DNA from 4 places in the Exiguobacterium sp. UBA3491 genome. Region 4 is predicted to be linked to each of the others. Evidence: riboswitches for the same ligand, from Rfam matches in the RefSeq annotation. Region 4 holds a riboswitch; each other region holds the start of a gene.

Region 1 (7,685 bases), on a different contig from region 4:
GCGATTGAGACGTTAAAAGAGGCTGGATTCGCTAAAGTCGAGGTCGAACGTGAAAAGTCGGATGAAATCGAGCGAGGTAATGTGATCCGGCAATCGATCTCGGCTGGTACGGAGGTCATCGCGAAAGAACAAACGATTACGATCACCGTCTCGGAAGGAACATCTTCCTTCGAGTTGAAGGATTTGACGAACTTATCGAGTGACGAAGCAAAAGCCTACCTGGACGAAAAAGGGCTCGATGGAACGTTCGAGCAAGAATTTTCTAGCGACGTGAAACTCGATCAAGTTATCCGTCAATTCCCACAAGCAGGGACTCAAGTCGAACCGAACGACTCCGTGACGGTCTTCATCTCAAAAGGTGAGGAAGAAAAAACGTTGACAGCGACGTTCCCTGAAAAGGTCGTCTATGACGCGGTCAGCGAGAACGAGGACGAGGAACCACCGAAACAAGTCATCCGGATTGAGACGGAAGATGCGAAAGGGAAGCGGACCGTCATCGAGGAATCAATTGACCAAGATGAGACATTCGACGTGCCGGTGACGATTGATCCGGGAGAAGAAGGCAAGATTACGATTTATAAAGACGATACGGTGTATCGTTCAAAAACCATCACGTACAATCAAGCAAAAGACGCACAGTAAATGTGATGAAAAAGGAGTGCATAGGATGACGGAACAACGCATCGAAGAGAATCGAGAAGGAACGATCATACGCCTGCAGGGTGGCTTTTATGATGTCATGACACCAGAAGGAGAGGTCCGTTCACGGGCAAGAGGGAATTTCCGAAAACGCGGCATCAGTCCAGTCGTTGGAGACGAAGTCGTTCTTCATATCGAAAGTGAGACCGGGTATATTCTCGAAGTGAAGGAGCGGGACAACTTTTTAGTACGCCCGCCTGTCGCGAATATCGATCAAGCGTTGCTTGTCGTCTCGGCTGCAGAACCTGATTTTTCAGCGCACTTGCTCGATCGTTTCCTCGTCTTGATCGAAGCGAAGGAAATCCAACCCGTCATCCTGTTAACGAAGATGGACTTGCTTGATGATGTCAAAGGTCCTGCAGTTAGAGAGGCAATTGCCGCTTACCGGAAGATTGGATATACGGTCATCGAGACATCCAGTGAGACGTTGTCGGGTGTTGAGCAAGTCCGTCCGTTACTGGCCGGGAAAACGAGTGTTCTTGCCGGACAATCCGGTGTTGGGAAAAGTTCGCTCTTGAACGCACTTGAACCAACACTCGACTTAGAGACGAGTGCGATTTCGAAATCACTCGGACGTGGGCGGCATACGACACGACACGTCACGTTGATGCCACTTGCCGAAGGCTTGATTGCTGATACACCAGGTTTCTCGAACCTTGATTTTCCGTATGATATGGAAATCGAGGATGTACGGTGGAGTTTTCCTGAATTCGTGGCTGTACAGGACGAATGTAAGTATCGAGGATGTTTGCACTTGAATGAACCCGGATGTGCTGTCAAGGAAGCCGTCGAAGCACAAGAAATCATGTCCTCTCGTTATGAGAACTATGGTATGTTTATAGACGAAATCAAGAATCGAGCCCGGAGGTATTGAAGATGATTAAAATTGCACCATCTATCTTATCAGCAGATTTTGCGAATCTTGAGCGTGATGTCAAAGCAGTCGAGGCAGCAGGCGCGGACTATATCCATTTCGATGTCATGGATGGTCAGTTCGTACCGAATATCTCGTTTGGACTGCCTGTGCTCAGCAGTTTACGTCAAAAGACGGATATGGTCCTTGATGTCCATTTAATGATTGACCAGCCAGAACGTTTCGTTGAAGATTTCGTTAAGGCAGGGGCAGATATCGTGACGTTCCACGTCGAAGCGACGAACCACGTCCACCGTGTTTTACAACAAATCAAGCTATCCGGTGCAAAAGCAGGGGTCGTCTTGAATCCTCACACGCCATTATCGACGATTGAACACGTCCTTGAGGATGTCGATATGGTCTTATTGATGACGGTCAATCCGGGCTTTGGTGGACAAGCCTTCATCGAGAATGTCATGCCAAAACTCGCATCACTTGCACAAATGAAAGCAGATCGTGATCTGACATTTGAAATCGAGATTGATGGTGGCGTCAACCCGGAAACAGCAAAACTTTGCATCGAAAACGGCGCGAACGTTCTTGTCGCGGGATCAGCAATCTACAATGCACCAGATTATGCGGAAGCGATCACTAGCATTCGTCAAGGGGCTGCCGTATAATAAGAACGAGAAAACGAAATATGATGACCGCAAGGGGTGTCGCTTGAAAAGCGGCTGAGAGGAGTCTTTTAGACTTTAACCCTTCGAACCTGTTCCGTTCAAACGGACGTAGGGATGTGGCGCACGCAGGCAGTACGGCGTTCGTCGTATTGCCTTTTTGCGTCCTCTCGTACAATGAAGGAGGAAATAGCATGAAACGGTTACAAATGATGATGGAAATTGCCATCTTCGCAAGTCTCGGGGTCGTCTTTGATTTACTGATTCCATTTAAAATGCCACAAGGCGGTTCAATCAGCTTAGCGATGTTACCGATCTTTGTCATGGCATTTCGCCACGGTGTCATCGGAGGTGTCGTCACAGGAGCGCTTGTTGGTACGATCCAACTGATGTTCGCCCCACAAGTCTTGACGATCGTCCAACCATTACTCGATTACACGATTGCATACGGTGTCGTCGGACTGAGCGGTCTGTTCGCCCGTCAGGTTAGACAAACTGCACGTAACGGACAAAAGAAACGTTTGATGGCGTTCGTTCTCCTTGCAACACTATTAGGCGCAGGACTCCGTTATATCTGTCATGTCATCAGCGGAATCGTGTTCTTCGCGAAATATGCAGAAGGTCCAGTCGTGCCATATTCATTAGTTTATAACGCGACATACATGGTACCATCTTATGTTTTATGCGGTGTCGTCGCGGGTCTCCTCTTTACAACTGCGCCACGTTTACTACGTTATTCAGCACGAGGCATCTGAGATGCGGGCGATTCTCGTGTGCGCCGGTCCTCAAGAAGAAGTGCCTGATTTGCGGATGCTTTGTCAGTCTAGTGATTTCATCATTGGTGTCGATGGTGGTGTTCAGACTATTGAATTGTTTGGGCTGACATGCGACATGACGATCGGTGATTTTGATTCGCTTGGTTACGTACCTGAAGGAGCAATCGTTCATCCGGCTGAGAAAGATGAGACGGATCTCGAACTCGCCCTTCGTACAGTATCAGAGATGAAACGGTTTGATGATACTATCATCGTCGGAGCAACAGGTGGACGACTCGACATGACCGTTCAAAATGTGTATTTATTGAAGCAATACCCTGAAGCGCGACTCGTCACGAAACGGGAAGAGGTGCGATATTTGGCAGTAGGATCGTATGCAGTCGAAGCCGAAAGCTATCATTATCTTTCTTTCATTCCACTTGTGCCGTCAATCTTGAGTTTAGCTGGAGTCAAATATCCACTTGATATGCATCCTGTTCCGGTCGGAGGTTCCTTGACCGTCAGTAATGAATGGAGTACGTCAGAAGCGACAGTAGAGCTCCATCAAGGAGAACTATTGATGATGCGAACACTTAAGGAATAGAACAAGCATATGAAAAAAGGCCGTGGATGATACCGCGGCCTCTTTTCATATGGCATTATTCTTCGAGTTGGGAAGGGGCGACTCGAATGTCACTTTGAGCCGATAGGTGTTTTCCTTTAACGAACAGATGATAGCTTCCCCACATGACGAGGAAAAATGGAACACCGATGTATAAAGCAATTCGTTGATCCGCTTGAAACGCAAGACTGAAAAGGACAACGACATTAAGTGTCAACGATATCAACGGTAATACTGGATAGAATGGCGTCTTGAACTTTAGTTCGGATAGATCATGTCCGTTTCGGATGAACTGACGGCGGAACGCAAGTTGCGAAGCGGAAATTGAAATCCAACCGACTTGAGCACCGAGTCCAGCTAAAGACAAGAGCCAGATAAAGACGGTATCCTCTGCGAAAAAAGCTGTCAGAAGCGATAACATCGCAAACATCATCGTAAAGAGTAAAGCGCGCATCGGCACACCACGGGCATTAACATAAGATAATTTCTTTGAAATCATCCCTTCTTGTGCCATTGCCCATAACATTCGGGTCGCGGCATACAATCCCGAGTTCCCGACGGATAATAGTGCTGTCAAGACGACGATGTTCATCAAGTCAGCGGCATACGGGATGCCGATCGCATCAAAGACCATGATGAATGGACTACTGACTCCGCCAGCCGTCTCATACGGAATCAATGCACCGACGATCGTGATCGATAAGACAAAGAAAATGAACGTGCGCCAAACTGTATTCCGGATAGCTTTTGGAATCGATTTTTCAGGCGTATCGGACTCCCCAGCCGCGACACCGATCAATTCGGTCCCCTGAAAAGCAAAGTTGACAGCAATCATCGTCGTCAAGACACCGAGAATTCCGTTCGGAAACCAACCGCTTGCCGTGAAGTTTGCAAACAATGAGGATGGACGATCTGCTTCCATCGGTAACCAGCCAAACCAAGCTGCGCCACCAAGAATGATGAAGAAAAGAATGGCGAGTACCTTTAAACTTGAGAACCAGAATTCCGCTTCCCCGAACGCTTTGGCGGAGACGGCGTTTAAACCGAATAACAAGACCGTAAAGACGGTACACCAGACAACGACCGGCACATTCGGAAACCAACGGTCCATCAAACTACCGGCAGCTGTGATTTCAAGTGCGACCGTCACAGCCCAGCCGAGCCAGTAAATCCAACCGACGGCAAAGCCGACCCCTGGTCCGATAAAGCGGGTCGTATAGGTCTGAAATGACCCCGAGACCGGCAGATAGACCGCTAATTCTCCAAGACATAACATCGTCAGATACATGATGGTCCCACCCACGATGTAACTGAGGACCGCCCCGAGAGGTCCTGCTTGTGAAATCGTTAATCCTGACCCTAAAAATAAGCCTGTTCCGATAATTCCACCGAGTGAAATCATGAACAGGTGTCGACTCGTCATCTCTCGTTTGAGTTGCATGATGACTTCCCCCAATTCAGACAAAATAAAGTACGTTCCTATTGTAAGCGTTTTCAATAAAAGCGACAATTAGTTTATGAGAAAAATAAATGAGGGCATAAAAAAACCGGAAGGGAAGATTCCCATCCGGTGGTTGCGCCTTATACGCGTTCGACTTTACCTGATTTAAGAGCTCGAGCTGAAACCCAAACCTTTTTTGGCTTACCGTCGACGAGGATACGTACTTTTTGTACGTTGACTCCCCAAGTACGTTTTGTTTTGTTCAATGCGTGTGAACGGTTGTTACCCGACTTTGGCGATTTCCCAGTAACGTAGCATTTACGTGCCATGCGTTCCGCCTCCTTTTATGTTGTTTTGCGTTCGTCCTAATAGACACTTTGCTATCTTAGCATGGTGTCAGGGCGGTTGCAACATAAAAAAAGTAGCTGACAAGAAAAAAACTTGACAGACAACCTCGAAATTTAAAATAATGGATGAGGATGATGGTAAAAGTTCGTTTGACCGCTACTATTTTTCACTTATTCATTGTATAGTCAGTACGGCGACTTTTCAATAGTAGGTCCTTATAGTAGAATTATGAGAAGAATACAATATTCAAAGGGGGCTACTCAGGTGGCGATCGAGATGAAAACGACCTATGGAAAGATTGATGTAGATAATGATGTCGTCGCGCAACTTGCGGGCGGCGCAGCAATGGAATGTTTTGGTGTCGTTGGTATGGCATCCCAGTCTCAAATCAAGGATGGTCTTGCTGAACTCTTAAAACGTGAGAACTTTGCACGCGGTGTCATCGTTCGACAGGCTTCAGAGCAGGTCCATATCGATATGCATATCATCGTAAGCTATGGAACGAAAATCTCAGAGGTGGCGAACAACGTACAGAGTCGCGTGAAATACACGCTCAGTCAGGCACTAGGTCTTGACGTGACATCTGTGAACATCTTTGTCCAAGGAGTCCGCTTGACGAATGTCTAAGGCGGGAATAGAGGAGGAAACTTTAGTGAGTGTAGATCGTTTAACAGGAGCGCAGTTAGTCAAGATGATTCAAAATGGCGCGGCGAATCTCTATCAAAATGCAGATTTCGTCGATTCATTGAACGTCTTCCCTGTGCCAGATGGTGATACGGGAACGAACATGAATTTGACGATGACTTCAGGAGCAAAAGAAGCAGGTAAATCAACTTCGGATTCTGTATCGGAAGTCGCGAACGTCTTCGCACGTGGATTATTGATGGGGGCGCGCGGAAACTCTGGCGTCATCTTAAGTCAATTGTTCCGTGGATTCTCGAAATCAATCGAAGGCAAAACAACGATTGATACGAAGGAATTCGCAGATGCGTTACAAAAAGGTGTCGATACAGCATACAAAGCAGTCATGAAACCGGTTGAAGGAACAATCTTGACGGTTGCCCGTGAAACAGCTGTCGCTGCTATCGCACAATCTGAGACGACGACGGATTTCTTAGAGTTGATGCGTCAACTCGTCGAAGCTTCGAAAGTATCGCTCGACGGAACACCAGAACTTCTTCCGGTATTAAAAGAAGTCGGTGTCGTTGACTCTGGTGGTCAAGGTCTCGTCTGTATCTATGAAGGATTCCTCGCAACACTCGAAGGAAAAGAACTCGACAAACCGCATACACCTGTCATGGAAGCACTCGTCGAAGCAGAGCATCATAAAACGGCTCAAAGCTTCATGTCGACAGAAGAAATCCATTACGGTTACTGTACGGAAATCATGGTTCGTTTCCAAGATGACAAGCTTGCGAATGCACCATTCAGCGAAGAAGACTTCCGTAACGAATTAGCGGAATTTGGTGATTCTTTGCTCGTCGTAGCGGATGAAGAACTCCTTAAAGTTCACGTCCACGTTGAAACACCAGGAGAAGTCATCACAAAAGGACAACGTTTCGGTGAACTCGTCGCTGTTAAGATTGAAAACATGCGTCAACAACACTCGACGATCCTTGAAGAAGAAGGTGCGAACCAAGTCACTCCAGTCGCTGCACCGAAGGCAAAAGCGAAAGCAGCCCTCGTGACAGTCGCAATGGGTGAAGGAATCAGCGAACTCTTTAAATCACTCGGTGTCAGTGTCGTCATCGAAGGCGGACAAACGATGAACCCGTCGACGGAAGATATCGTTAAGGCGATCGAGGATGCACACGCCGAACACGTTTATGTCTATCCAAACAACTCAAACATCATCATGGCCGCTGAACAAGCAGCATCTGTTGCGAATTGTGGTGTGACGGTCGTGAAATCAAAAACAGTTCCACAAGGTTTAGCAGCAACAATCGTCTATAATCCGGAAGCGACTGTCGAAGAGAACGAAGCGCACATGGCAGATGCGATTGCAGCCGTTAAGTCGGGACAAGTCACATATGCCGTACGTGATACGAACATCGATGGTGTAGAAATCAAGAAGGATGACCATATGGCGATTGCTGAAAAACAAATCGTCGCTACGGACGCTTCAAGTCTTGGTGCAGTCAAGAAACTCGTCGATACACTCGTCACTGAGGACGACGAAATCATCACGGTTCTTTATGGTGAAGGCGTCTCAACAGAAGAAGTTGACGCACTCGTCGCGTACATCGAATCGGTCAATCCGGATGCTGAAGTGGAAGTCCACGACGGCAAA
Region 2 (7,685 bases), on a different contig from region 4:
AGCGCGTTATCTCGGTGACCATCGCTTTGAAGTCGATGGCAAACCTTATCTGTTCCTCGAGCGGACAGTCCCAGTCGGCGGGGTTCCGACACAGCAGACGATTCTCGAGCAACAAAAAAAATAACTCTCCCGCGTTTGGGAGAGTTTTTGCGTTAGACCGGAATCCGGTCGAGGGGATGTGGTTGTTGCGACGCACGATACCAGCGCATGATCCAGTGATCGATATCGATTTGATACGCAAAGCGGCCTGCAGCAAGTAAGACGATTGAGGTTGCTAAGAACAACGGGTTTAACGCAATCGTTCCAGCAAGTAAGTAATTGAGATTCATGATGCTTCCGACGACCAGTGCAGGAACCGTCAACAGACTGAGGATCAACAAGATCCCGATGACGAGTTCTGCGAACGGAATCAAGACGTTGATCAGCCCGACGTTTGGTAAGGCAAGTTGCTCGATCCACGTCGCGTACCACGAACTGACGAGTGCGTCTTCGCCTATCGCTTTCGTTAGCGCCCCTTCAAGAAACGGTTTTGCATCAAAGCCATTGATGTACTTGCCGATTCCGGCGATGAACCACTGAATTCCGAGCCAGAGCCGGATGATCGTCAATAAACTGATGCCGATGATGTGTAATGCTTTCACTTTCAGACACTCCTCTACTACAACATAGTCCCCATCATACTGAAAAATCATCAGTAAGATGGGGACTATCATCATAACGTCATCGAACCGTCATCGACCTGTTACAAAAAAGGATAAGGTAGCCGTTCATGACCGCTGATCGAGACGATGACTGATTGCAGTTAATAAAGCAGCGACAAGCGCAACCAGTCCACCGACGAGTGCCGTGTTCATCATCGGACCGTTCGCATAGACGATGCCACCGAGTGCCGAACCAAAAGCAATACCGACGTTACTCGCAACCGGCATCAAGGAAGCGGCGAGTCCTTTTGCTTCCGGATTGAACTTTTCAGCAAGGTCGATCAAGTAGATCTGTGTCGAAGTCGTTAGTAAAATCGACATCAACGACATCAAGGCGATGTTGAACAGACCAAGCGGAAGGGATACTGTCGTGAAGTATAATGCAGCAAGGACGATTGCTTGCACGACGAAGACGAACCGTAAGCGACCCATCGGATTTTTGCTTGCAATCTTGCCGGCAAGGATGTTACTGAAGATCGAGACGACACCATAAGCGAGCAGGATCGGACTAATCCATGTCTTCGCGATGCCGAGTTCCGTTTGCAGGATCGGCACGAGGTACGTGTAGACGACGTAAGTTGCTCCGAAGCCGAACGACGGAATGAAGAAGGCAATCAGGATCCGTGGATTAGCGAGCAATCCAAGCTGCTCCTTGATTGAACCGGAGCCCGTCGATTGCTGGACGGGAACGATCTTCCACACAGCGAGGAACGCAATCATTCCCATGACTGTCGTCAGCCAAAACGTGGCTGCGAAGCCAGCGTGTTGACCGATGAACGTACCGATCGGAACACCGAGGACGTTCGCGAGTGTAAAACCACCAAAAATGAACGAAACGGCGACACCGCGCTTCGCGACAGGTACGCCATCGCTTGCGACGACCATTGCGAGCGAGATCAAGACACCGGTCAGGATGGCAGTCAGGATGCGGGTTGCGAGCAATACTTCGTAACTTGAAGCAAAACTACTGGCAAGGTTCAGTAAGACCCAAGCGAGTAACAGACGTAGGATCAGGCGACGCCGTTCCAGGTGACCGGTCAGCGACATGACAATCGGTGTACCAATTGCAAAGGAGATGGCAAATGCCGAGACGAGCGTACCGGCTGTTGCGATCGTGATATCAAGGGCTGAGGAGATTTCAGCGAGGATCCCGACGATGACGAATTCGCTTGTTCCGAGAACGAACGTCAGGAGAGACAACGTGGCGATCAACAGCCAATCGCGTCGACTTAAACGAGTAGTAGGTGACATGGATGATTCCTCAATTCTGGCGCTTGCGCGCGAAACTATGAGTAACAGGATAGCATGAAACGATTTCGTCGGGTATCGCAAAGCGAGAATTCGGGAAAAGAACCATTATTCGAAATAGCGTGTGAATTTCCAGGCTTGCTATTTTTTGCGTATACTACAGTAGAAGACTACTGACAAAGGAGTGGAAACGATGCAAGCGACAGTGACATGGAACAAACAGATGGGGTTTAGTGGACAGACGGAATCAGGGCATCATCTTGCGATGGATGCAGCACCGGAGAACGGTGGCGAAAATCAAGCACCACGACCGACTGAACTGCTGCTACATGCCGTTGCCGGCTGTACTGGAATCGATATCGTCTCGATTTTAGAGAAGATGCGCTTGACGATTACTCATTTCGAAATGGATATCGAAGGGGAACGGGCAGAGGATCATCCGCGGCGCTTTACGTCGATCTCGATTCATTACCGGCTTGAAGGTGATCTCCCGGAAGATAAGGTCCGTCGCGCCATCTCGTTATCAAAAGATAAATATTGTTCGGTCTCGCAATCCTTGAACGCAGAGATTTCCGTCTATTATTCCATCAATGGTGTCCGGAGCGAGGATCCTTTGTGAAGAAAGTAGCACTGATCGGTTGCCTGTTGCTTGCAGGGTGTGCGCAGGAGACGACGGAACCAACGAAACCAACGAAACCATCACAACCAGCAACGAAGCAACCGACGGAGGCGAAGAAATCAAAGCCTGAGCCGACAAAGGAAGAACAGCAACAAGCACGATTAAAGCAGCAACTTGAAGCGATGTCGACGTCAGAAAAGATTGATCAATTGCTCTATATCGGAGTTGCCGGAACGGAACTTTCAGCAGCTGACCGGAAATTGTTGCAGACGCATGCGATCGGTGGGGTCTTACTGCTTGGTGGGAATATTACGTCAGAAGATCAACTCTTGACGTTCACGCGTGCCATTCAAGAAACGAACCAAAAACCGTATGTTTTCGTCGGGGTTGATGAAGAGGGCGGACGGGTCAGCCGGGTACCGGATCAACGATTACGTCTCCCGACGAGTCAACGGATGGCGCAAGGTGCAGATGCTGCAAAAATGGAAGATGTCGGACGTACGCTCGGTCACCTGTCACGATTTTATGGATTCAACATGGACTTCGCACCGGTCCTTGACGTCAATAGCAATCCGAACAATCCAATCATCGGCGACCGTGCGTTAAGTGCTGATCCGAAGACCGTCGCGACTCTCGGTACGGCCCTGATGCATGGGATGCAAGAGACGGGAACGATTCCGGTCGTCAAACATTTTCCCGGTCACGGCAATACGAGTCTCGATTCCCATGTCGGTTTGCCGAGAGTGACAGCATCAAAGGAAGAACTGAAGCGAACGGAACTGTTACCGTTCCAAGAAGCGATTCAAGAGGGCGCCGAGATGGTGATGGTCGCCCATATTCTCTATCCCGCATATGACGATCAAAATCCATCTTCGCTCTCGAAGCCGATCTTGACTGACCTCTTGCGTCAACAACTCGGATTCAAGGGTGTCATCATCACGGATGACCTTGTCATGGGGGCGATCACGAAACGATATGGTCTTGCGGAAGCGGCACGCCAGGCACTTGTCAATGGAGCAGATATGGCGATGTTTTCGGAAGCAGGTGCCTATCCGAAGGTCCACACCGAAGTGATGCAAGCCGTTAAAGACAAAACGCTGACGCCTGCGATGCTCGATGCTAAAGTAATGCGCATCCTGAAGCTAAAGCAGACGTATGCCGACAGCCAAGAGCAACAGCGACCGACGAAATCGGAGCTTGTTCAGCAAGTGGAAGCGCTCAACTAGGACTAGCGAAGCAAAGCGACTCATGCTAGACTAATGGGGCAAGCCAATTAAACACGAAAAGACACTAGGGGAGTCTCGCAGCAGACTGAGACGGAAGTATCCGGACCCTTTGAACCTGATCTAGTTCGTACTAGCGGAGGGAAGTGGCTCGAAACCTTAGATATCCTTAGCGCTTCAACGCATTTTCGGACCACTCCCTTCAACATCGGGAGTGGTCCTTTTTCGTATGGAAAGGAAGAACATGATGCGTTTACATCTGATTTCGACGGGATCCATCAATCCACGCGATGGAGTGGAAACCTTTCAATCGCTTCAACCATATACGGATCAGCTTCATCTGCGAGAATCGAATTTGTCGGCAGCAGAATTGCTAGAACTGATTGACGCGCTCCTTGCGAAAGGGTATTCGTCTGATCAATTAACCATTCATGACCGGGTCGACGTCGCCCATGTCGCTGGTATCGGTGTGCAGTTGACGCGACGATCCTTATGTGTCCGCGATGTTCGGCGACACTTTCCGGATCTCATCATCGGGAAATCCGTCCACTCTCTGGCAGAAGCACTTGCAGCGGAAGCGGAAGGAGCCGACCGACTGCTGTACGGTCATATTTATCCGACAGCGTCGAAACCAAACGTGCCACCGCGAGGGATCGACGCCTTGAAGCAAGTTGTCACCTTCACGACGAAACCAGTCATCGCAATCGGCGGGATCACTCCTGATCGCATTCCTGAAATCGCAGCGACCGGTGCAAGCGGAATCGCCGTCTTATCCGGTATTCTCGGTCAAGCGGACCCGCATGCTGCCATTCAGCGTTATCAGGGGGTACGGGTATGACGGATCACATCATCATCGGTGGTGGAGTCATCGGTTTGACGCTTGCTTACAGTCTCGCTTGTCAGAACGAATCCGTTCTTATCCTTGATCGCGGAACATGCGGACAAGGGACGAGTCGGGCGGCTGCCGGAATGCTTGCGACGGACATCGAGCTGAGAGAAGAATTGCATACGCTTGCCGCGCGAAGTCGCCGTCTGTATCCGTTACTTGCGCGACGCCTCACGCGCGAGACCGGGATCGATTGTGGCTACCGGGAACAACCATTTTTATTGAAACAAAATGGGCAAGAATACTTATTTCCATCGGTCGGTCAAATCGATCCGCGACGACTAACGACTGCATTGATGCATGTCTTACGAAATCGTGGGGTACCAATCGAAGAACAGGTGGACGTCACGCGAATCGAGGAGAGTAATGATTTCATTAGGGTTGAGTCGAACACGGGAACGTGGACGGGACGAACGGTGACGGTGGCTGCCGGACGCGGGTCCCAAGCCTTGCTCGATACAGCTGGCATTTCGATTGCGACATATGGGGTCAAAGGGGAGTGTCTGGCAGTCCGTCTCGCAGGTCAGCCGTTACGCTCGATCCTGTTTGATGACGCCGTCTACCTCGTACCGAAAGCGGACGGACGGATATTGATCGGTGCGACCGAACTACCGCACGACGAGACGATCGGTGTTAGTGTCGCAGGAGTCACGTCACTGCTTCAAGCAGCAGAGCGTCTCTATCCACCGATCCGTAATGCTGTCATCGAAGAAGTCTGGTCAGGCGTACGACCACAAACAGAGTCCGGCTTGCCATATATCGGAGTCGCCGATTCATCCCGGCGGATCTTTATAGCGACGGGGCATCATCGGCATGGCATATTACTCGCACCGGCGACAGCGGAAGTTTTGGCAAACACATTACGGTTGATCCTAAAGGAGGAAGTCCGATGAATATTACGATTAACGGCAACGACCACACCATTGAACAGATTGAGACGATTGAGGATATGCTCACGCAACTTGGCTTAGGGGAAAAACTCGTCATCGTCGAACAGAACCGACAGATCATCGACCGCGGAGCTTACGATCAAACGGTCGTTCGGAACAATGACACATTCGAAATCGTTCATTTCGTAGGAGGAGGATAAAGATGTTGAAAATTGGAGAAAAGACATTCGAATCACGGTTATTACTTGGAACGGGGAAATATACGGATGCTACGGTACAGCAGGAGGCCATCGATGCGTCCGCTTCACAAATCTTGACGTTCGCTGTCCGGCGGCTCGATCTCTTCGACAAACAACAATCGAATTTCTTGGAGTCGCTTGATTTAACGAAGTACGATTTACTACCGAACACGGCTGGTGCGAAGACAGCGGAAGAAGCTGTCCGGCTAGCAAAGCTTGCGCGGGCATCCGGTATGTGCGACATGGTCAAGGTTGAAGTGATTGGGTGCGATAAGACATTACTACCTGACCCAATCGAGACGTTACGGGCTTCTGAAGAGTTACTCAAAGATGGGTTCATCGTCTTACCGTATACATCGGACGACGTCGTCCTTGCACGACGACTCGAGGAACTCGGCTGTCATGCCATCATGCCGGCTGCTTCACCGATCGGGTCTGGGCAAGGCATCCTCAATCCGCTCCACCTAAAATTCATCATCGAGCAGACGTCGGTCCCAGTCATCGTCGACGCTGGAATCGGTTCTCCAACTGACGTCGCCTATGCAATGGAACTGGGAGCGGATGGTGTCTTATTGAACTCCGCTGTCGCCCATGCCCAAGATCCGGTCAAGATGGCGCACGCGATGCGACTAGCTGTCGAAGCAGGGCGCTTCGGCTACGAAGCGGGAAGAATCGAGAAGAAACAGTATGCAGTCGCGAGTAGTCCAACGAGTGGATTGATTCGATGACACGTTATTCACGTCAAACTCGATTTCAACCGATTGGAGAAGCAGGACAAGCACGCTTCGCAACAGCAAAGGTACTGATCATCGGGATGGGGGCACTCGGAACAGCATCGGCAGAACAACTCGTTCGCGCTGGTGTCGGCGTCGTCCGAATCGTCGACCGCGATTATGTCGAGTGGAGTAATCTACAACGGCAACAACTCTATACGGAGGATGATGCACGGCACAGCGTACCGAAGGCGATTGCTGCAAAAGCGCGACTTGAAGCGATTAATTCGACGGTGACGATCGAAGCACATGTATTAGATGTCGACCGGGCAGCGCTGACGTGGCTTCTCGATGATATTGATCTCATCATCGATGCGACGGATCATTTCGATATTCGTTTACTGATGAACGATATGGCATTGTTGCGCTCGATTCCGTGGATTTACGGTGGCTGCATCGGCAGTTACGGGATTACTTTCACTGTTCGCCCGGGAGAGACGCCATGTCTGCAGTGTCTGCTCGATCAATTACCACGTGATCAGGAGACGTGTGATACGGCGGGAATCATCGGTCCAGCTGTTCAGATGGTCGCCTCTCTACAAGTGACGGAGGCGCTGAAGTGGTTGAGCGGGAAGACGGACGCGCTGCGGACACGTCTGCTTGCCTTTGACGTGTGGTCAAATACATTCCAACAAATCAACGTCCAGTCACTGAAGCAAACAGAGTGCCCCTCGTGCGGCATCGAACCGTCTTATCCTTATTTATCGAATCAAACGGTGCGTTTCACGGCACTGTGCGGTCGCGATGCTGTTCAAATCCGTGGAGACGGGCAGCGGGATCTCGAACAATTAAAACAACGCCTCCAGCCGGTTGCGTCGATTTCCGCCCATAATCCATACTTGCTGGCGTTTACGACGGATGAGCATCGAATGGTCGCCTTTCGAGATGGTCGTGTCTTGATTCATGGCGAGGCGGATCTCGTTAAAGCAAAACGACTGTATCACGCCTATTTCGGATAAACGTTCATAAAACAGTAAAACTAATTTTAAAAATATATGTTTTAAATGTTTAAAAAACAGGTAAATAAGACTTCAGACATAAATCGGTCTACAGGTTTTGAACGTGAAGAGGAGTGATTCAGATGAAACAAGAATTCGATCCGATGA
Region 3 (7,640 bases), on a different contig from region 4:
GAACTTGTCTTGATATACAACGGACGTTTGTAGCGTCTTTCATACTTTTCCTTCAGCAAGAGAGCCATTTCATAAGATACACGATTAGGACGCGGAAATAAAATTTTCCCCAAATGGTAGATCCCCCGATTATCCACGCGAATGATTTGTGGTTCCAATCGATACCGGATCCAATAGCCCCGAAAACGGATCGTCTGCCATTTCAATACAATCACCTCTGAACGGATTATACCCTGTTCTGAAGAGATTGATGCCATTCCCGTACAGCATCTGTCATATGTTGTGCAGCACGCCGTCGATCTTCTTTAGCAAAAATTTCCGAGATGACCGCATATCCTTCTAATGGGATAGGAAGAGAAGCGACATTCGTTGCCGTAATTCCGCCAATGCCAATTAAAGGTAAGCGCACGGCTTCGCGAATCGCTTGAAGCATCGTGTGTGGCATCGAGTCGGCGTCTGCTTTCGATGACGTCGCAAATAGAGAACCTACACCTAAATAAGATGCTCCATCTCGTTCTGCTTCAATCGCTTGCGCGACGGTTGCTACCGATACGCCGATCACAGTGTTCGGTAAGAGACGTCGCGCTGCGGTTAGAGGAATATCTTCTTGTCCGATATGCAAACCAGCTCCGACAAGTAACGCAATATCAATTCGGTCATTGATAATCAAAGGAACATCATGACGATCCGTCAGTCTCTTTAACCGGACTGCCTGTTCGAAGAATTCCTTTCCCTGCGCTGTTTTTTCCCGTAATTGTATAATCGTTGCACCACCTAAAATCGCTTCTTCAACGACCGTTTCGATTGCAACTCCCGGATGATATCGACGATCTGTCACCGCATAAATGGAATAATCAATTGACATGTTCTACCACCTCCATCAAATCTTGCTCCGTCATCAGACTGATTGCATTGAACAACTCTCGTTTGAAATTACCTAGACCTTTTTCTGATGCTGCCTGTTCTCCTGCTTTTCCCATGATAAATGTTCCGTGGACTGCTGCCTCAAACGCAGAATATCCTGCACCAAGAAAACTCGCAATCAAAGAAGCTGTCATACACCCCGTACCTGTGACGTCTCCGAGACGCGGCGTACCTACTTGTAGTTCCACTTCGCGCATGCCATCCGTGATGTAGTCGATTGGACCTGTGACGACAATGACGGACTTTTGTTTACGAGCGAATGCACGAATGATTTCTCGATCCATGATCTCATCACTAGCAGCATCGACTCCTTTTGTTCGTCCATTCTCCCCAAGCAATGTCTTGATTTCTGAAGCATTTCCTTTAACGACCGTACATCCGAGTCTACTCAATTCTTTTGAAAAGGACGTACGCAATGATGTGGCTCCCGCTCCAACTGGATCAAGGATGATCGGAACGTTCAAGCGTCTCGCTTCGCTTGCGGCGAGTCGTTGAGCTGCTTGCATGTCTGCATCAATTGTTCCAATGTTCAAGACAAGAGCTTGCGCGAGTCGAACCATCTCTTCCACTTCGCGAATATCCTCCGCCATGACTGGAGATGCGCCAACGGCAAGTGTGACATTGGCGCAATCATTGATCGTGACTGTGTTCGTCAAATGATGAATGAGTGGTTTGTGTTTAAGAATGGTCGTAAACATGTGAATCCCTCCAAAGTGAATGAAAATGATGTGTCGGTCCAATCCCTTGTCCGAGAGCAAATCCATGACGAATCGCCTCTGTAACATACTTCTTGGCCTGACGTACACTGTCCGGTAAAGCTTCTCCAAGTGCCATCCGTGCCGCAATCGCTGCAGATAAGGTACAGCCTGTTCCGTGAGTATGTTGATTATCTAACCGATCTGATGTGAAACGGTATTCTTCTTGCCCGTCCCATAATAAATCCGTGGCAGCTCCCGGTAGATGTCCACCTTTTAGCAAGACAGCTCCAGTCTTCATAGCCAACTGATGCATCGCCAGTCGCATCTCCTCTAGATTAGTAACTGATTGCCCTGTTAAGCGCTCTGCTTCCGGTAAATTTGGTGTGACGAGTGTCGCAAGTGGCAGTAACTCCGCGATTAGTGCTTCCTCTGCCTCCGTCCGCAATAGGGCATGCCCGCCTTTTGCGACCATGACAGGGTCTAGTATGATTGGAACTGTCTGTTTGCGAAGATGTGTTGCAATGACGTGAATCGTTTGTGCATTCGAGACCATACCGATTTTGATAGCATCCACACGAATATCTGAAAAGATTGAAGCTAATTGGGCATCAACGATTTCCGATGATAACTCTTCTACTGCTTGAACGCCCAGTGTATTTTGAGCCGTTACCGCTGTCAAAACACTCATCCCATAAACGCCCAATGCTGAAAATGTCTTTAAATCTGCCTGAATTCCAGCTCCACCACCGGAGTCAGATCCCGCAATCGTCAATACATGTTTCATATTTTTCTCACCTTTCCATCGAGCAATGTAAGGGAGTTGTTACCGACAAAAAAAGCGTCGACCGCTGTAAAAAAGCAGTCGACGCTATACGAAATCGTTATCCAACCATTTCGGTATCCGTTCGGCTCAACTTTCCTACGCTGGTATTATCCAGTTCAGGTAATAGGGTCGAAAACAGATTGGTTTTCCTCTCAGCCGGATTCCTCCAGCTCCCCTAGTTGCTCAAGTATTCATTTCGCCTTAACTGTAGCATAGCGGCAAGAAAAAAACGAGCCGAAGCTCGTTTTGAATTATAGATATGCTAATGGATTAACTGCATTCAGAGGAGAAGAGGCACTGTACTGATAGCCTCCGACATGTAGTTCGAAATGCAAGTGTGGTCCTGTTGAATTCCCAGTACTACCAAGTGTTCCAACTTGCTGACCTTGAGAAACTGTTTGTCCTGCATGAACAGATAACGAACTCATATGAGCGTAGACTGTCGTATAGACTTTCCCGTCAAGGAAGTGAGAAATCATGACGTGATTTCCATAAGGCCCACCACCTGAAGCTGTAATGACCGTTCCAGCTGCTGCTGCGACGATTGGTGAGCCGACCGAACCACTGAAATCGACACCATTATGGAACGTATAGCCGTTCGCACCGCTTGCTGGTCCAAACCCTTGTGATACGCCACCAGAAGATGGACGAACGAATTTCCCACCGCTCGAAACAACGGGTGAAGCAACTGAAGTAGGTGATTCTGAACTCTTACCTGCTTGTTTTGCTGCTTGAGCATTCGCTTTAGCGGCTTTTTCAGCTGCTGCTTTCTCGGCTGCTGCTCTTTCAGCCGCCACTTTAGCTGCTGCCTTCGCTGCCGCAATCGCACGTTCTTGAGCTTCAAGTGTCGCTTGTAGTTCTTTCGCGTCTAGAAGTTCTGTCGTAAACTTCGTCTTACTTTTTCTTAATTTTTTAAGCGTAGCACTGCGTTCTTTCATTTGAACTTTCAACGCTTTTTTTTGTTCGATTAATGTTTTCTTCTCTTCAACCTGCTTCGCCTTTTTTTCAACGAGCGCTTGTTTTGCTTCCGCTAGCTTTTGTTGGGTTGCGATGTAATCCGAAATCATTTTATCATCTTGCTCCGCGATTTTTTTCCCTGCCATGACACGACTAAATAAATCACCTAAATCCTTCGATCCAAAAATGACTTCTTCCCATTTGATTGAGTTTCCATCGTTTTCTTGGAAGACACGTAGACGATCACCGAGTAGTTCTTCTTGTTTTTTCAACATCTCTTCGTAGCGAACGATGTCTGCTTTTAATTCATCGATTCGCAAATTCAATTTCTCGATTTGTTTATTTTTTTCGGAAATCTGAAAAATCTTTTCGTTGATCGCTGCATCGATTCGATTGATTTGACGTTGTTCTTTCGAAATTTTCGACTCTTGTTTTTTAATTGCTTTTTCTAATTTACGTTGTTCTGCGGCATTTTCAGCCTTTTTTTCTTTGATCGTTGCTGCCGCAATTGGTTGTGTTCCTGTTATAAGTAATGCTCCTAAAACAATGGTAGAAATTAGTTTTTTTAGCATATATCGTTTTCCTCACTTATGTTTTTCATATTTTATTATAGTATTCAAGTTTCTCTCACATCTGAAATAGATTATAGCACCCTAATCGTTTCAAAAAAATTTCATTTACATTTCAAATGAAAACGTTTTTTGTAATATAATCATTTATTTTTTGAAAATCGCAAAAAAAGAACCGCTGCATAAGCAACGATTCTTTACTGTTTAAAACATCGTCATTGGGTTCACTGAGCTAGCTGGACCAGTTGCACTATAGCTGTATCCACCGACGTGGATTTCAAAGTGTAAGTGTGGACCAGTTGAATTCCCAGTGCTTCCACGTAAACCGATTTGTTCACCTTGACTGACGCGTTGACCTGCGTGAGCATTGAGTGCGCTCATATGAGCATACAATGTTGTGTACGTTTTACCGTTTAATTGGTGGGCAATCATGATGTGGTTTCCGTAAGGACCACCACCTGATGCTGTAATGACTGTTCCTGTTGCAGCTGCAACGATTGGAGTTCCAACCGGACCACCAAAGTCGATCCCGTTATGGAACGTATAACCGTTTTCTCCACCTGCTGAGCCATAGCCTTGCGTGACAGCCCCAACCGTTGGATGGATGAACAGACCACCGGATGATGGTGACGGTTTAGGTGTCGCAGGTGCTGACGGTGTTGGCGCAGCTGGTGCTGGCGCAGGTGTAGATGCTTTTGGAGTCGATTGTTTCGTCGAACCAGAAGGTTTCGCGGCTTGCGACGCTTTCTCTTGTGCTGCCTGCTGAGCCGCTGCTTCTTTAGCTGCTTGTTGCTCAGCTTCTTTTTGAGCCGCTGCTTGAGCTGCTTCAGCTTCTGCTCGCGCTTTTGCTTCACGTGCTGCTTGAGCTTGACGCTCTTTTTCGATCCGTGCTTCACGTTCACGTGCTGCCTTTTCAGCTGCAATCGCTTTTTCTTGAGCAATCAGAATTTGCTGGACTTCTTTTGCATCCATCAATTGTGTTTCAAATTTCTCTTTTTTCTTACGTAATTCTTTTAAGCGTTTGTTTCGCTCTTTTAATTGCGATTCAAGTTCTGCTTGTTGGCGTTTCAATTCTTGCTTTTCAACAACCAATTGTGCTTTCTTGTCTTTCACTTCTTGTTGTGCATCCGCTAATTGCTTTTGCGTATTTTGATAATCCGTGATCATTTTATCATCTTGCTTTGAAATCGATTTTCCGGCCATGACACGGCTAACGAGGTCACCGACGTTTTTTGCCCCAAAAATGACTTCTTCCCATTTAATCGAGTTCCCGTCATTTTCTTGCATGACACGAAGACGATCCCCAAGTAGTTTTTCTTGGCGTTTTAATTTCGCTTTATACTTTTCGATTTCTTTTCCAAGTTGAACGATTTCTCGTTCCGTCGCCTTAATTTGACGATCTTTCGTTTCGACAGCAAAGATCTTTTCATTCAAGGCTTCGTCTAATCGATTGACTTCTTGTTGCGTCTTAGAAATTTTTTGACCCTCCTGATTAACGGAAGACTCTAAGTTTTTTTGTTTTTTAGCATTGTCTTGTTGCTGTTGTTCGTTTTTAGCTTTCTGTTCACTTAAATCGTCAGCTGCTGCAAAATGAGGTGCTGATGAAAGAACTAGTGCGGAAACGATGAGCGACGCGAACGTTTTTTTCATGTAGTATTCCCTCTTTTTCTCTAGTAGTATGTCGATGAATTATATGGAATAACAGTTACGTTAAAATTAAATTCTATAATAGTTTTTCTTATTTATAGGAACGTTTTTGATTATAGCATTCATTCCTCTTCCATAATATTTCAGTGATATTTCATTTTAAATAAATCGTTCTTCTTCTATGTAATAGAAAATGATGGAAAACAGCTTCCCATTGCAACTTTGATTCATTTTTGGGAAACTGAAGCGAATGGAGGGAAACATCAGATGAAACTAGATCATACCGGCATCGCCGTTCGCGATATGCAAGAAGCAATCTCATTTTATACAAAAGTACTTGGTGGAACATTAACAAAAGAGTACTCAAACCCCGCACCTGGTGTCGCTTCCAACATCGCCGTCATCGAGTTCGATGATGCGCATATCGAGCTGTTGACACCAACTAGCCAGGATAGTCCAATCGCTCGTTTTTTAAAACAACGTGGAAAAGGAGTCCATCACATTGCCTACCGTGTTGATGATTTAGATCAAGCAATCGCCGAAGCAAAACAACAAGGCTTAACATTTTTAGAAGATACGTATCGAACGACGCCGTTTGGACGACGACTGATTTATATGAACCCTCGTCATTCACATGGGGTTATCACGGAACTCTGTGATTATCCAGAGAACTCATAAAAAAATCAGCACTGCGATAACGCAGTGCTGATTTTTGTTTTATACGATTAGCCGAGTTTTGCAACGATTTCTCGATTGAATGCAGGAATGTCATCCGGTTGTCGACTTGAGATAAAATTATCATCAACGACGACTTCTTCGTCCGCGAAATCTACTCCAGCATTTTCTAGGTCGATGCGAATTGATTTATAACCTGTCATTTTTCTTCCTTTAACGATTTTGGCGTTAATCATCAACTGAGGTCCATGACAGATCGAGAAGATCGGTTTTTTTGACATATCGAATTCTTCGACGAATGAGACGAAACGCTCATCTTCGCGTAGTAAATCTGGTGAAAATCCACCTGGTATCAAAAGGGCATCATAGTCTGCCGCCGATGTCTCATCAATTGAGAGATCAACGGTTACTTTTGCATCTTCCTGTTTACCAACAAGCTCTGCACCTTTTTTGGCACCAATGACAGTAATGTCGTGCCCCGCTTCTTTTAACGCATCAACCGGTCCAGTGAATTCTACATCTTCAAAATGATCGGCGAGTACGACTGCTACTTTTTTAGACATGTGATTCATCTCCCAAGTTGTTTGAATTTAAATCGAATCTTCTCCGCGATCTCGTGGAGAAACCGGATCATCTGGCATCTCGTTTTTCCCTTTTAGGATTTCCTTTTGCTGCTCCTCTGTCAGTTTCCGTTCTTTATCAGACAGACGATCCCGTTCATCTTCCAATTTTTCATTTGGACGATCGGTTTCTTTTGGTGCCATCGAAAACCCTCCTTAAGGATGTATTTCTTATAACGAATCAACGACTTTAACAGAAAGGTCGACATCGATGTTGCCACGAGTCGCTTTTGAATACGGGCAGAAGTTGTGTGTCTTCTCAAGTAGTTCTTCTGCTTCTTCTTGCGATACCCCAACGACTTCGACGACGAGTTTCGCCGCAATTTTCACACCGTTATCCGCTTCGTCCTGTAAGAGGCTGACTTCTGAATTCGTCCGCGTCTCGACTCGTTTTTTCGCTTGGCGCGCCATCAAATTGTAGGCACCATCAAAACAAGCGGCATATCCTGCTGCGAATAACTGTTCCGGGTTTGATGTCGGAATGTCTTCTTTGCCTTTTGTTCCAGGCATGACTAAATCAAGATTAATGACGTTATCATCTGAAGAGACTTTCCCGTCGCGACCACCGACTGCAGATGCGCGCGAAGTAAGAATGACGTTTGACATGATAGAAAACCCCTTTTCCTGTTGAATTAAAAAGACTTTTTTGCCACATAAACAGTAATACCCGTCACCGGCGGAGATAAACACAAGGAGTGTTCAATCCCTTTACCCTGCCATTCTTCCA
Region 4 (7,685 bases):
CACTTTCCCTTTACCTGCGACATTGTCGGATGACGTCATCACGGGCGTACTGCGCGAAAAACTCGGCTACGATGGCATCGTCATCACGGATGCATTGAATATGCAGGCGATCGCCGACAATTTTACGGAATCAGAAGCCGTTCTGAAAACATTTGACGCCGGTGTCGACATCGCGCTCATGCCGACGATTCTTCGTTCCGAGCAGGATGTCATAAAACTCGACCAGATTTTTAAGGACGTGATTGCGGCAGTCAAAGACGGACGTCTGTCAGAGGAACGGATTGATCAATCGGTCGAGCGGATCCTGACGCTGAAGGCAGAACGCGGAATATGGAATGGCACGACGGATACGACATCCTTAGCTGATAAACTCGCGCAAGCGAACCAAATCGTCGGTAGTCCCGAACATAAAGCAAAAGAACGCGCGATGACGGAAGCCGCGGTCACACTCCTGAAAAATGATCAGCGGACGTTACCCTTCAAGCCGAAAAAGAATGCAAACGTTCTTGTGATCGCCCCTGCGACGGATCAAACGGACAGCATGAAAAAGACGATTGCTTCCCTGCCTAAGAACCGGAACTGGCACGTAACGACAGCGAATTACTCGGCTACTACGCTACCGCTCGACCAAAACCCGACACTACGGGCACAACTCGATGCAGCAGATTACATCATCGTTGGTTCAAACGTCAATACGAGTGCCAAACTACTGCCTACTGCACCAGAGCAAGCGATTCCAGCTTCAATCTTCCGGTATGCGAAACAAACAAATACACCATCCGTCTTGCTCAGTCTCCGTAATCCATACGATGTCGCCGTTCAACCGGACGCACCGGCACACGTCCTCGTCTATGGTTTTAAAGAGGATCCGAACGGACCGGACTCTGAAGCAGGCAATCTGAAATCAGCGGGACCGAACCTCCCTGCTGGTATTCGAGCAATTTTCGGAACGTTCAAACCGCAAGGCACCTTACCAGTTGATGTGCCGGTCTTTCAGAACGGTGTCTTTACCGATCAACTGCATCTCGAATTCGGTGATGGCTTTAAAAACTGGAAAAAATGAGAACATGATACACAAAAGACCGAGCCCCCTTTAAAGGATGCCTCGGTCTTTTAATGATTGATACGGATATTCCGCTTCTTCTTTCGCACGATGGTAGACGCGGTATAACCAATAGGTCAGTAATGCATAGACGACAATGACAAGAACAGCAGAAATGTAGCTCCCCATGCTATATGCTACCTTGAAGTTTCGAGTCGTAGCGGATATACCGGACAACACGATTAAAGTTGGAATGATATATCCAATAAATCTTACTTTGACTTTACCCAGCATTCGTTGCACGGCATACGCGGCGCTGATTGCGAGTACGATCACGATGATCTCCATTTCTACCCCTACTTCCGCTAAATGTTATACCTAATTCTACCATCTATCCGTTTAAGAAGATACCGTCCATGCTGGAATCGTCTCGTAAATCGACGTAAACGTTTCTTCCGTCCATCCCATATGCCAAAACAGCAACTCATAATAACAGCTCGTCACGAAATGCCGTTTCATCCGCTCTCGTTCAGCCGAGCTTGCTTGTTCCGCCAACGCATCAAGCCGTGCAATCTGTTCAAAGACGACCTTTTCGAACCATTCCGAACTATATGTGTCGATCCATTGCTGATAGATTTTTTCATCCGGTGTACACGTCAATAATTGTTGTCCAACTTCATAATACAACCAGTAACATGGCAAGATGGCAGCAATCGTCTCACCAAGCGTCCCTTCACTCGCATGATGCATGTGGGAGACGTAAGCATATGCTGTCGGTGCCGGTTCAAATGCTTCAAGATCTGCTTCTGTGATACCGAGCGGCTCAAAAAATGATTGATGTAAGCTCAACTCTGCCTCGTAAGTCGAAGTAGCATGCTCGGCAAGTGTCGCGATCGTCGCGAAGTCGTCTGCTTTTGACGCTGCCTTCGCTTGAATCTTCGCAAAGTGTTTTAAATAATAGGCATCCTGCATGACGTAATGCCGAAATTTCGAGAGCGGTAACGTCCCCTCCCCGATTCCTTGAACGAATGGGTGGGTAAAACTACTGTCCCAATACGCTTGTGCCGCTTGCTTGATTTCTTGTGTGAATGTCATGATCTCATCCTCCTCTTTTTTATGAAACGAAAAAACACCACCCCGAAACACACGGGCATGGCGCAAGAAGAACAAGACTTGACGCCACTTCCCTCCGTAAGTACGAACTTAATCAGGTTCAAAGGGTCCGAACGTCTTCGTTCGTCTCAGTCGGTCAACCGACTCCCCTAGTGGTCATTATTCGATTCAAATCCACTATAGCATGCTGAAAATGGAAGTCAAGTTGTCCTCTTTTCGCTATACTATGGAGTGTCAGAAGGCGGATATCGTCTCCATCTACAGACCGATTCCGAACTCCTTTCGTTCTCGTACACTAATTTTAGTACCTGATACTATAGTTCATTCTGTTACTTACAATTGGAGGAATTCATTATGCATACACCAACAAAAATCATGGCGTCAGCCGTTATCGCTTCTGCTTTATTACTTCCGACAGCCGCATCCGCTGAGCAAGTCGTTGATAAAACAATCGTCACTCTCGGGGAGTCGCTCGGCGCAAAGGATAAGGCTTGGGTGCTTTCCCGTCTCAATGCACCGGAAGGCATCACGCCGATCATCGCCACTTCTGCTGACGAAGAAAAATATCTCGGGAAAAACATTCCCCAGTCGCAAAAAGGTGGCAACATGTATTCATCCGCTAAAATCGAATTGACGGAAAAAGGTGACGGACTTTCCGTTGCGACGGAAAACATTACGTGGGTGACGAAGGATATGTACTTGAACGCTCTCGTCACGGCAGGTGTCAAAGATGCCGACATCACGATCACTTCTCCTTATAAAGTGACTGGAACATCAGCACTGACAGGAATCATGAAAGCCTATGATCAAACTTCGGCTGAGACCGGAATCAAGCTGAGTGACGAACGGAAAGATTTAGCACAGCAAGAATTATCGGTCACTTCAGACGTCGGGAAGACAGTCGGGACAGATAAAGTCGCTGATTTGATGAATGAGATCAAGGCCGAAATCGCGAATCAAAAACCGGAAACAAAAGTCGAGATCGAAAACCTGATCGTCCAAGTCATTCAAAACAACAACATCCAACTGTCTGATGCACAGATGGATCGGTTGACGAATCTATTCAATCAAATGGAGCAAGCGAACATCAACTGGGGGCAAATCGAGAGTGGACTAAAAAATGCTGGTCAAGACATCCATGCGTTTGCAACGTCCGAGGAGACAAAAGGATTCTTCGCTAAATTATTTGATGGTCTGAGTGACTTCTTCAGCTCGATTGCTGGTGTGTTCAAATAATTCAGACTTCCGCAATTAACAAGATAATGGTAAACTGATTGTATCTGAAACGAAAGGTGGTGTGAAATGATGGACTTTGCTGCGTGCAAACATTGGTTAATGGAACAATTGTATCTGTTGCGCGCGATTTTTCATGGAATGGCGTTCTAAGGCACCCGTCTGCCCTTTTTAGAACTTCATGATTGAAAAATACAGCAAAGCGCATCTTTCACACACTAGGGAGAGTGCTATTTGCGCTCTCCTTTTTTAATGCGCGCGAAAGGATCAACTCATTATGATGATTTGCGACATTCAACATCTGACAAAACAATTCGGAGGCGAAACGATCTTAACGGACGTTTCCCTCTTCTTAAACGAACACGATCGTGTCGGTCTGATTGGACGAAACGGGAGTGGTAAAACGACATTACTCCGCTTACTTGCTCGCCTTGACCAACCGGACGGTGGCGTCATCTATCAAAAGAACGGTTTGACGATTGGCTACTTGGAACAACTTCCCACTTATGCCGAAACGATGACCGGACTCGACGTCCTTTGGACGGCGTTTGAAGAGATCCTCGCAATCCGTTCTCGGATGCAACAGTTGGAGCTTTTGATGGCGACAGCGCCAGATGATCTGGATGCACTACTCGTTCGATATGCGGAAGCGACAAATGCATTCGAACAAAAAGATGGCTATCTACTCGACTCGAAGATCGAGCGCATGGTGAACGGATTACATTTACGTCCGTTACTCACTCGCCCTTTCCATCAGTTGAGCGGCGGTGAGCAAACTAAGATTTGCCTCGGTCGCATGTTGCTGATGGAACCACACCTCCTAATCCTTGATGAGCCGACGAACCATCTTGATTTAGCTGCCGTTGAATGGTTAGAACAATTCTTACGGGACTACACTGGAACTATCCTGCTCGTCTCTCACGACCGGGTCTTCTTAGACGCCGTCGTCACCTCGATCGTCGAGCTTGAAGATGGTGAACTGACCTCCTATCTAGGGAACTACAGTGCGTTCGTCGTCGAACGAGAACGTCGCTTGATGGAACAGTTCCACGCCTATCAGGAACAACAGAAAAAAATCAAGAAGATGAAGGAAGCGATTCGTCGACTACGGCAGTGGGCAAACGAAGCATCTCCACCGAGTGAGAAATTATTCCGTAAAGCAAAATCGATGGAGCGGGCACTCGAGCGAATCGAACGGATCAAACGACCGCAACTCGAAGCCAAAACCGCTGATGTCTCTTTTTCTTCTACCGATCATACGAGTCAAGTCGTCTTTCGCGCTGAAGAGCTCTCTTTCGCTTACGATTCCCGTCGCATTTTCGATGTTGTCTCGTTCGAAATCATGGCTCAAGATCGGGTCGCGATCGTCGGAACGAATGGGAGCGGGAAATCGACGTTGCTCGCACTGTTGCTTGATGAATTGTCACCAGACGCAGGCACGCTCACGCGTGGACCATCGAACCGGATCGGTTACTTGTCCCAGCATGCCCATTTCGAGGAGGATGCTCGCTTAATCGACTGGTTTAGAGACCGCATTGCCGTTCCAGAAGCGGAAGCCCGCCATATTCTTGCCCGGTTCCTGTTTTTTGGACCGACTGTCTTTCGGTCTATTTTGTCACTAAGCGGAGGAGAACGTGTTCGATTGCAGCTTGCCGTACTCGTTCATTCGTCGATCAACGTTTTGATTCTCGATGAGCCGACGAACCATCTCGATATTGAATCAAGAGAGACACTCGAAGAAGCACTCGAGAATTTTTCTGGTACATTGATTGCCGTCTCACACGACCGCTATTTCTTGAATCGGCTTTTTCCGCAGATCCTGTGGCTCGAAAATGGTCTGACGCGTTATCATGGTACGTATACGTATGCTCAACAGAAGCGTACTGAGTTCGCTACGTCTTCCTCACTCCACGTAACCCCTCAAAAACCAAAACGCTTGTCACAATACGAGTTAGAAGTGCAGATCGAGCGGCTTGAACAGAAATTAACAAAACGTGAAAAACCGACCGATACCGTTTCTAAAAGCATCCAACAGCAACTCGATGACCTATACGAACAGTTGCTACAGTATGGATGATTTAGCTTTACTTGCCTGTCACTCTCGATACCGAGAGTGGCAGTTTTTTCGTTCATTCACAAGATTTCAGCATACGGTTTTTTAGCTAACCTTATTAAGTTTTAAAATTTTATTTTATTTTGTTGTTGATTATTTTCAGAAAATTCGTATAATTTAGCGTATAGTTTTTATTATTCTTTGGGAGGAATACACCATCATGAACGCCATTCAGCAAGTCATTCAAGGAAGTGTCGATTACGCTAACAACATTTTATGGTCGTATGTATTAATCGCTGTATTGATCGGCGGCGGGATCTACTTCACCATCCGAACTGGCTTCATCCAATTCACTTACTTAAAAGAGATGTTCCGCGTCACGCTCGATAAAAGTGAACAAACAACAGACGATAAAGGAGAAAGCATCACTTCTCTCCAGTCATTCTTCATCGGTGCTGCGACACGGATCGGTACGGGTAACCTTGCCGGTGTCACGATTGCCGTCACACTCGGCGGACCAGGTGCCGTCTTCTGGATGTGGATGGTCGCTCTCTTAGGGGGCGCGACGGCTCTCATCGAAAGTACACTGGCTCAAGTCTATAAAGTACGCGATACGAAATCGAACGCATACCGTGGTGGTCCTGCCTACTACATCGAAAAAGGCTTGAAGAACCGAGCTCTCGGAATCGTCTTTGCAATCTTGATTGCTGTGACGTTCGGCCTTATCTTCAACTCCGTTCAATCAAACACGATTGCCGCTGCCTTTGACAATGCGTTCGGTATCAACACAGCTGTCGTCGGCGCAGCACTCGTCGTCTTGACGGGACTCGTCATCTTTGGTGGTGTCCACCGTGTCGCGAAGTTCTCTGCAATCATCGTTCCTATCATGGCAGGTCTCTACTTGATTGCTGCTCTTTATGTCGTCGTTACGAACCTGACGGAACTTCCTGGTGTGTTCGCAATGATTTTCAAAAGTGCCTTCGGAATCGAGCAAGCATTCGGTGGCTCGGTCGGTGCTGCAATCTCACTCGGTGTCAAACGCGGATTGTTCTCAAACGAAGCGGGAATGGGGTCTGCTCCAAACGCTGCGGCGGCGGCTGAAGTCTCTCACCCAGCAAAACAAGGTTTCTTACAAACACTTGGTGTATTCCTTGATACGTTGATCGTCTGTACAGCGACAGCAACGATTATTCTCCTCAGTGATAGTTATGCGGCTGGAAATGGCGAAGGAATCGGCATGTTGCAAAACGCGCTCTCCGAAGAATTTGGTGCAATTGCCCCACCATTCATCGCACTCAGCGTCTTCTTATTTGCTTTTAGTTCGATCGTTGGTAGTTACTACTACGGTGAGACGAACATCGAGTTCATCAAACAAAGTCCAGCAGCCGTCTTCGGTTTCCGGATTGCGACAATGGGCTTCGTCTTCATCGGATCTGTTCTCAGCCTCGGTATGGTATGGAGTTTTGCCGATCTCTTCATGGCAGGCATGACATTAATCAATATGACAGCGATCCTCCTCTTGAGCGGCATCGCTCTCAAAGTCATCAAAGATTATCAGGAACAACGGAAACAGGGACTCGATCCTGTCTTCTCAGCAAAAGCACTCGGGATTGAAAATACGGAGTGTTGGGACGTTGAAGAAGAAGCTCGTCCTGCTGCTGGTGAAGTGCCGCCATCACAATGATTTAACTCTGAGTTCAAACTTCAACACCGAGGAAGCCATGCGCCTACTCGGTGTTTTTATTTGTAAAAAAGAATTTGGATTATGTTTTCATCGGACAGGGAAAAAGTCAACAGATTGCCCCGAAGGAGGAATTCATCTTGTCTCAAGCTATGTTGATCATCAACCCGTCTTCTGGTAAAGAACTCGGAAAAAAACACGCGACGCTCGCTGAAGAGACGCTTGCTACTCGCTTTCAAACCGTCGACGTTCGATTCACGGAAAAAGAACACGATGCAACGGAATTCGCACGTCATGCCGCCCAGTCTAATTACGACGCCGTCATCGCCATGGGTGGTGATGGAACGGTCAATGAAGTCATTACTGGAATTGCCGAGCAACCACATCGTCCAACACTCGGGATCGTACCGCTTGGGACGGTCAATGATTTATCACGCGCGTTACACATCCCGACGGACCCCGAAGAGGCGATTCAGATATTAGCTGATGCCCCTGCCCGCCCGCTTGATATCGGTAAATATGATGATCATTACTTCATGAACGTCATTGCGGTTGGTCTGATT

What was found. Region 4 has a riboswitch for thiamine pyrophosphate ahead of tenA (thiaminase II). Riboswitches for the same ligand answer to the same signal wherever they lie in the genome.
Region 1: it holds a riboswitch for thiamine pyrophosphate, as region 4 does, so the genes downstream of both, thiT (energy-coupled thiamine transporter ThiT) here and tenA (thiaminase II) in region 4, are expected to answer to the same signal.
Region 2: it holds a riboswitch for thiamine pyrophosphate, as region 4 does, so the genes downstream of both, B4F99_RS04595 (thiamine phosphate synthase) here and tenA (thiaminase II) in region 4, are expected to answer to the same signal.
Region 3: it holds a riboswitch for thiamine pyrophosphate, as region 4 does, so the genes downstream of both, thiD (bifunctional hydroxymethylpyrimidine kinase/phosphomethylpyrimidine kinase) here and tenA (thiaminase II) in region 4, are expected to answer to the same signal.

The regions. Positions count from the first base shown of each region.
Region 1 covers NZ_DFQK01000032.1:454,442-462,126, reverse strand. Annotated here, with positions in the region: gene pknB (Stk1 family PASTA domain-containing Ser/Thr kinase) at 1-642, shown strand, start outside; gene rsgA (ribosome small subunit-dependent GTPase A) at 668-1,573, shown strand; gene rpe (ribulose-phosphate 3-epimerase) at 1,576-2,232, shown strand; TPP riboswitch at 2,255-2,364, shown strand; gene thiT (energy-coupled thiamine transporter ThiT) at 2,424-2,984, shown strand; gene B4F99_RS14825 (thiamine diphosphokinase) at 2,986-3,588, shown strand; gene B4F99_RS14820 (amino acid permease) at 3,644-5,047, opposite strand; gene rpmB (50S ribosomal protein L28) at 5,188-5,376, opposite strand; gene B4F99_RS14810 (Asp23/Gls24 family envelope stress response protein) at 5,660-6,022, shown strand; gene B4F99_RS14805 (DAK2 domain-containing protein) at 6,048-7,685, shown strand, end outside.
Region 2 covers NZ_DFQK01000012.1:295,542-303,226, forward strand. Annotated here, with positions in the region: gene B4F99_RS04570 (hypothetical protein) at 1-124, shown strand, start outside; gene B4F99_RS04575 (DoxX family membrane protein) at 153-641, opposite strand; gene B4F99_RS04580 (MFS transporter) at 768-1,952, opposite strand; gene B4F99_RS04585 (OsmC family protein) at 2,143-2,568, shown strand; gene nagZ (beta-N-acetylhexosaminidase) at 2,565-3,794, shown strand; TPP riboswitch at 3,851-3,953, shown strand; gene B4F99_RS04595 (thiamine phosphate synthase) at 4,039-4,629, shown strand; gene B4F99_RS04600 (FAD-dependent oxidoreductase) at 4,626-5,570, shown strand; gene thiS (sulfur carrier protein ThiS) at 5,567-5,767, shown strand; gene B4F99_RS04610 (thiazole synthase) at 5,770-6,534, shown strand; gene B4F99_RS04615 (ThiF family adenylyltransferase) at 6,531-7,538, shown strand; gene B4F99_RS04620 (hypothetical protein) at 7,661-7,685, shown strand, end outside.
Region 3 covers NZ_DFQK01000030.1:117,728-125,367, forward strand. Annotated here, with positions in the region: gene B4F99_RS11860 (hypothetical protein) at 1-113, opposite strand, end outside; gene thiE (thiamine phosphate synthase) at 227-865, opposite strand; gene thiM (hydroxyethylthiazole kinase) at 855-1,622, opposite strand; gene thiD (bifunctional hydroxymethylpyrimidine kinase/phosphomethylpyrimidine kinase) at 1,603-2,406, opposite strand; TPP riboswitch at 2,522-2,632, opposite strand; gene B4F99_RS11880 (murein hydrolase activator EnvC family protein) at 2,697-3,974, opposite strand; gene B4F99_RS11885 (murein hydrolase activator EnvC family protein) at 4,176-5,621, opposite strand; gene mce (methylmalonyl-CoA epimerase) at 5,886-6,296, shown strand; gene B4F99_RS11895 (type 1 glutamine amidotransferase domain-containing protein) at 6,344-6,856, opposite strand; gene B4F99_RS11900 (hypothetical protein) at 6,884-7,057, opposite strand; gene B4F99_RS11905 (organic hydroperoxide resistance protein) at 7,085-7,519, opposite strand.
Region 4 covers NZ_DFQK01000022.1:18,997-26,681, forward strand. Annotated here, with positions in the region: partial or broken gene B4F99_RS08730 (glycoside hydrolase family 3 N-terminal domain-containing protein) at 1-1,063, shown strand, start outside; gene B4F99_RS08735 (hypothetical protein) at 1,094-1,390, opposite strand; gene tenA (thiaminase II) at 1,442-2,137, opposite strand; TPP riboswitch at 2,210-2,316, opposite strand; gene B4F99_RS08745 (DUF1002 domain-containing protein) at 2,510-3,391, shown strand; gene abc-f (ribosomal protection-like ABC-F family protein) at 3,666-5,465, shown strand; gene B4F99_RS08755 (alanine/glycine:cation symporter family protein) at 5,662-7,125, shown strand; gene B4F99_RS08760 (diacylglycerol/lipid kinase family protein) at 7,263-7,685, shown strand, end outside.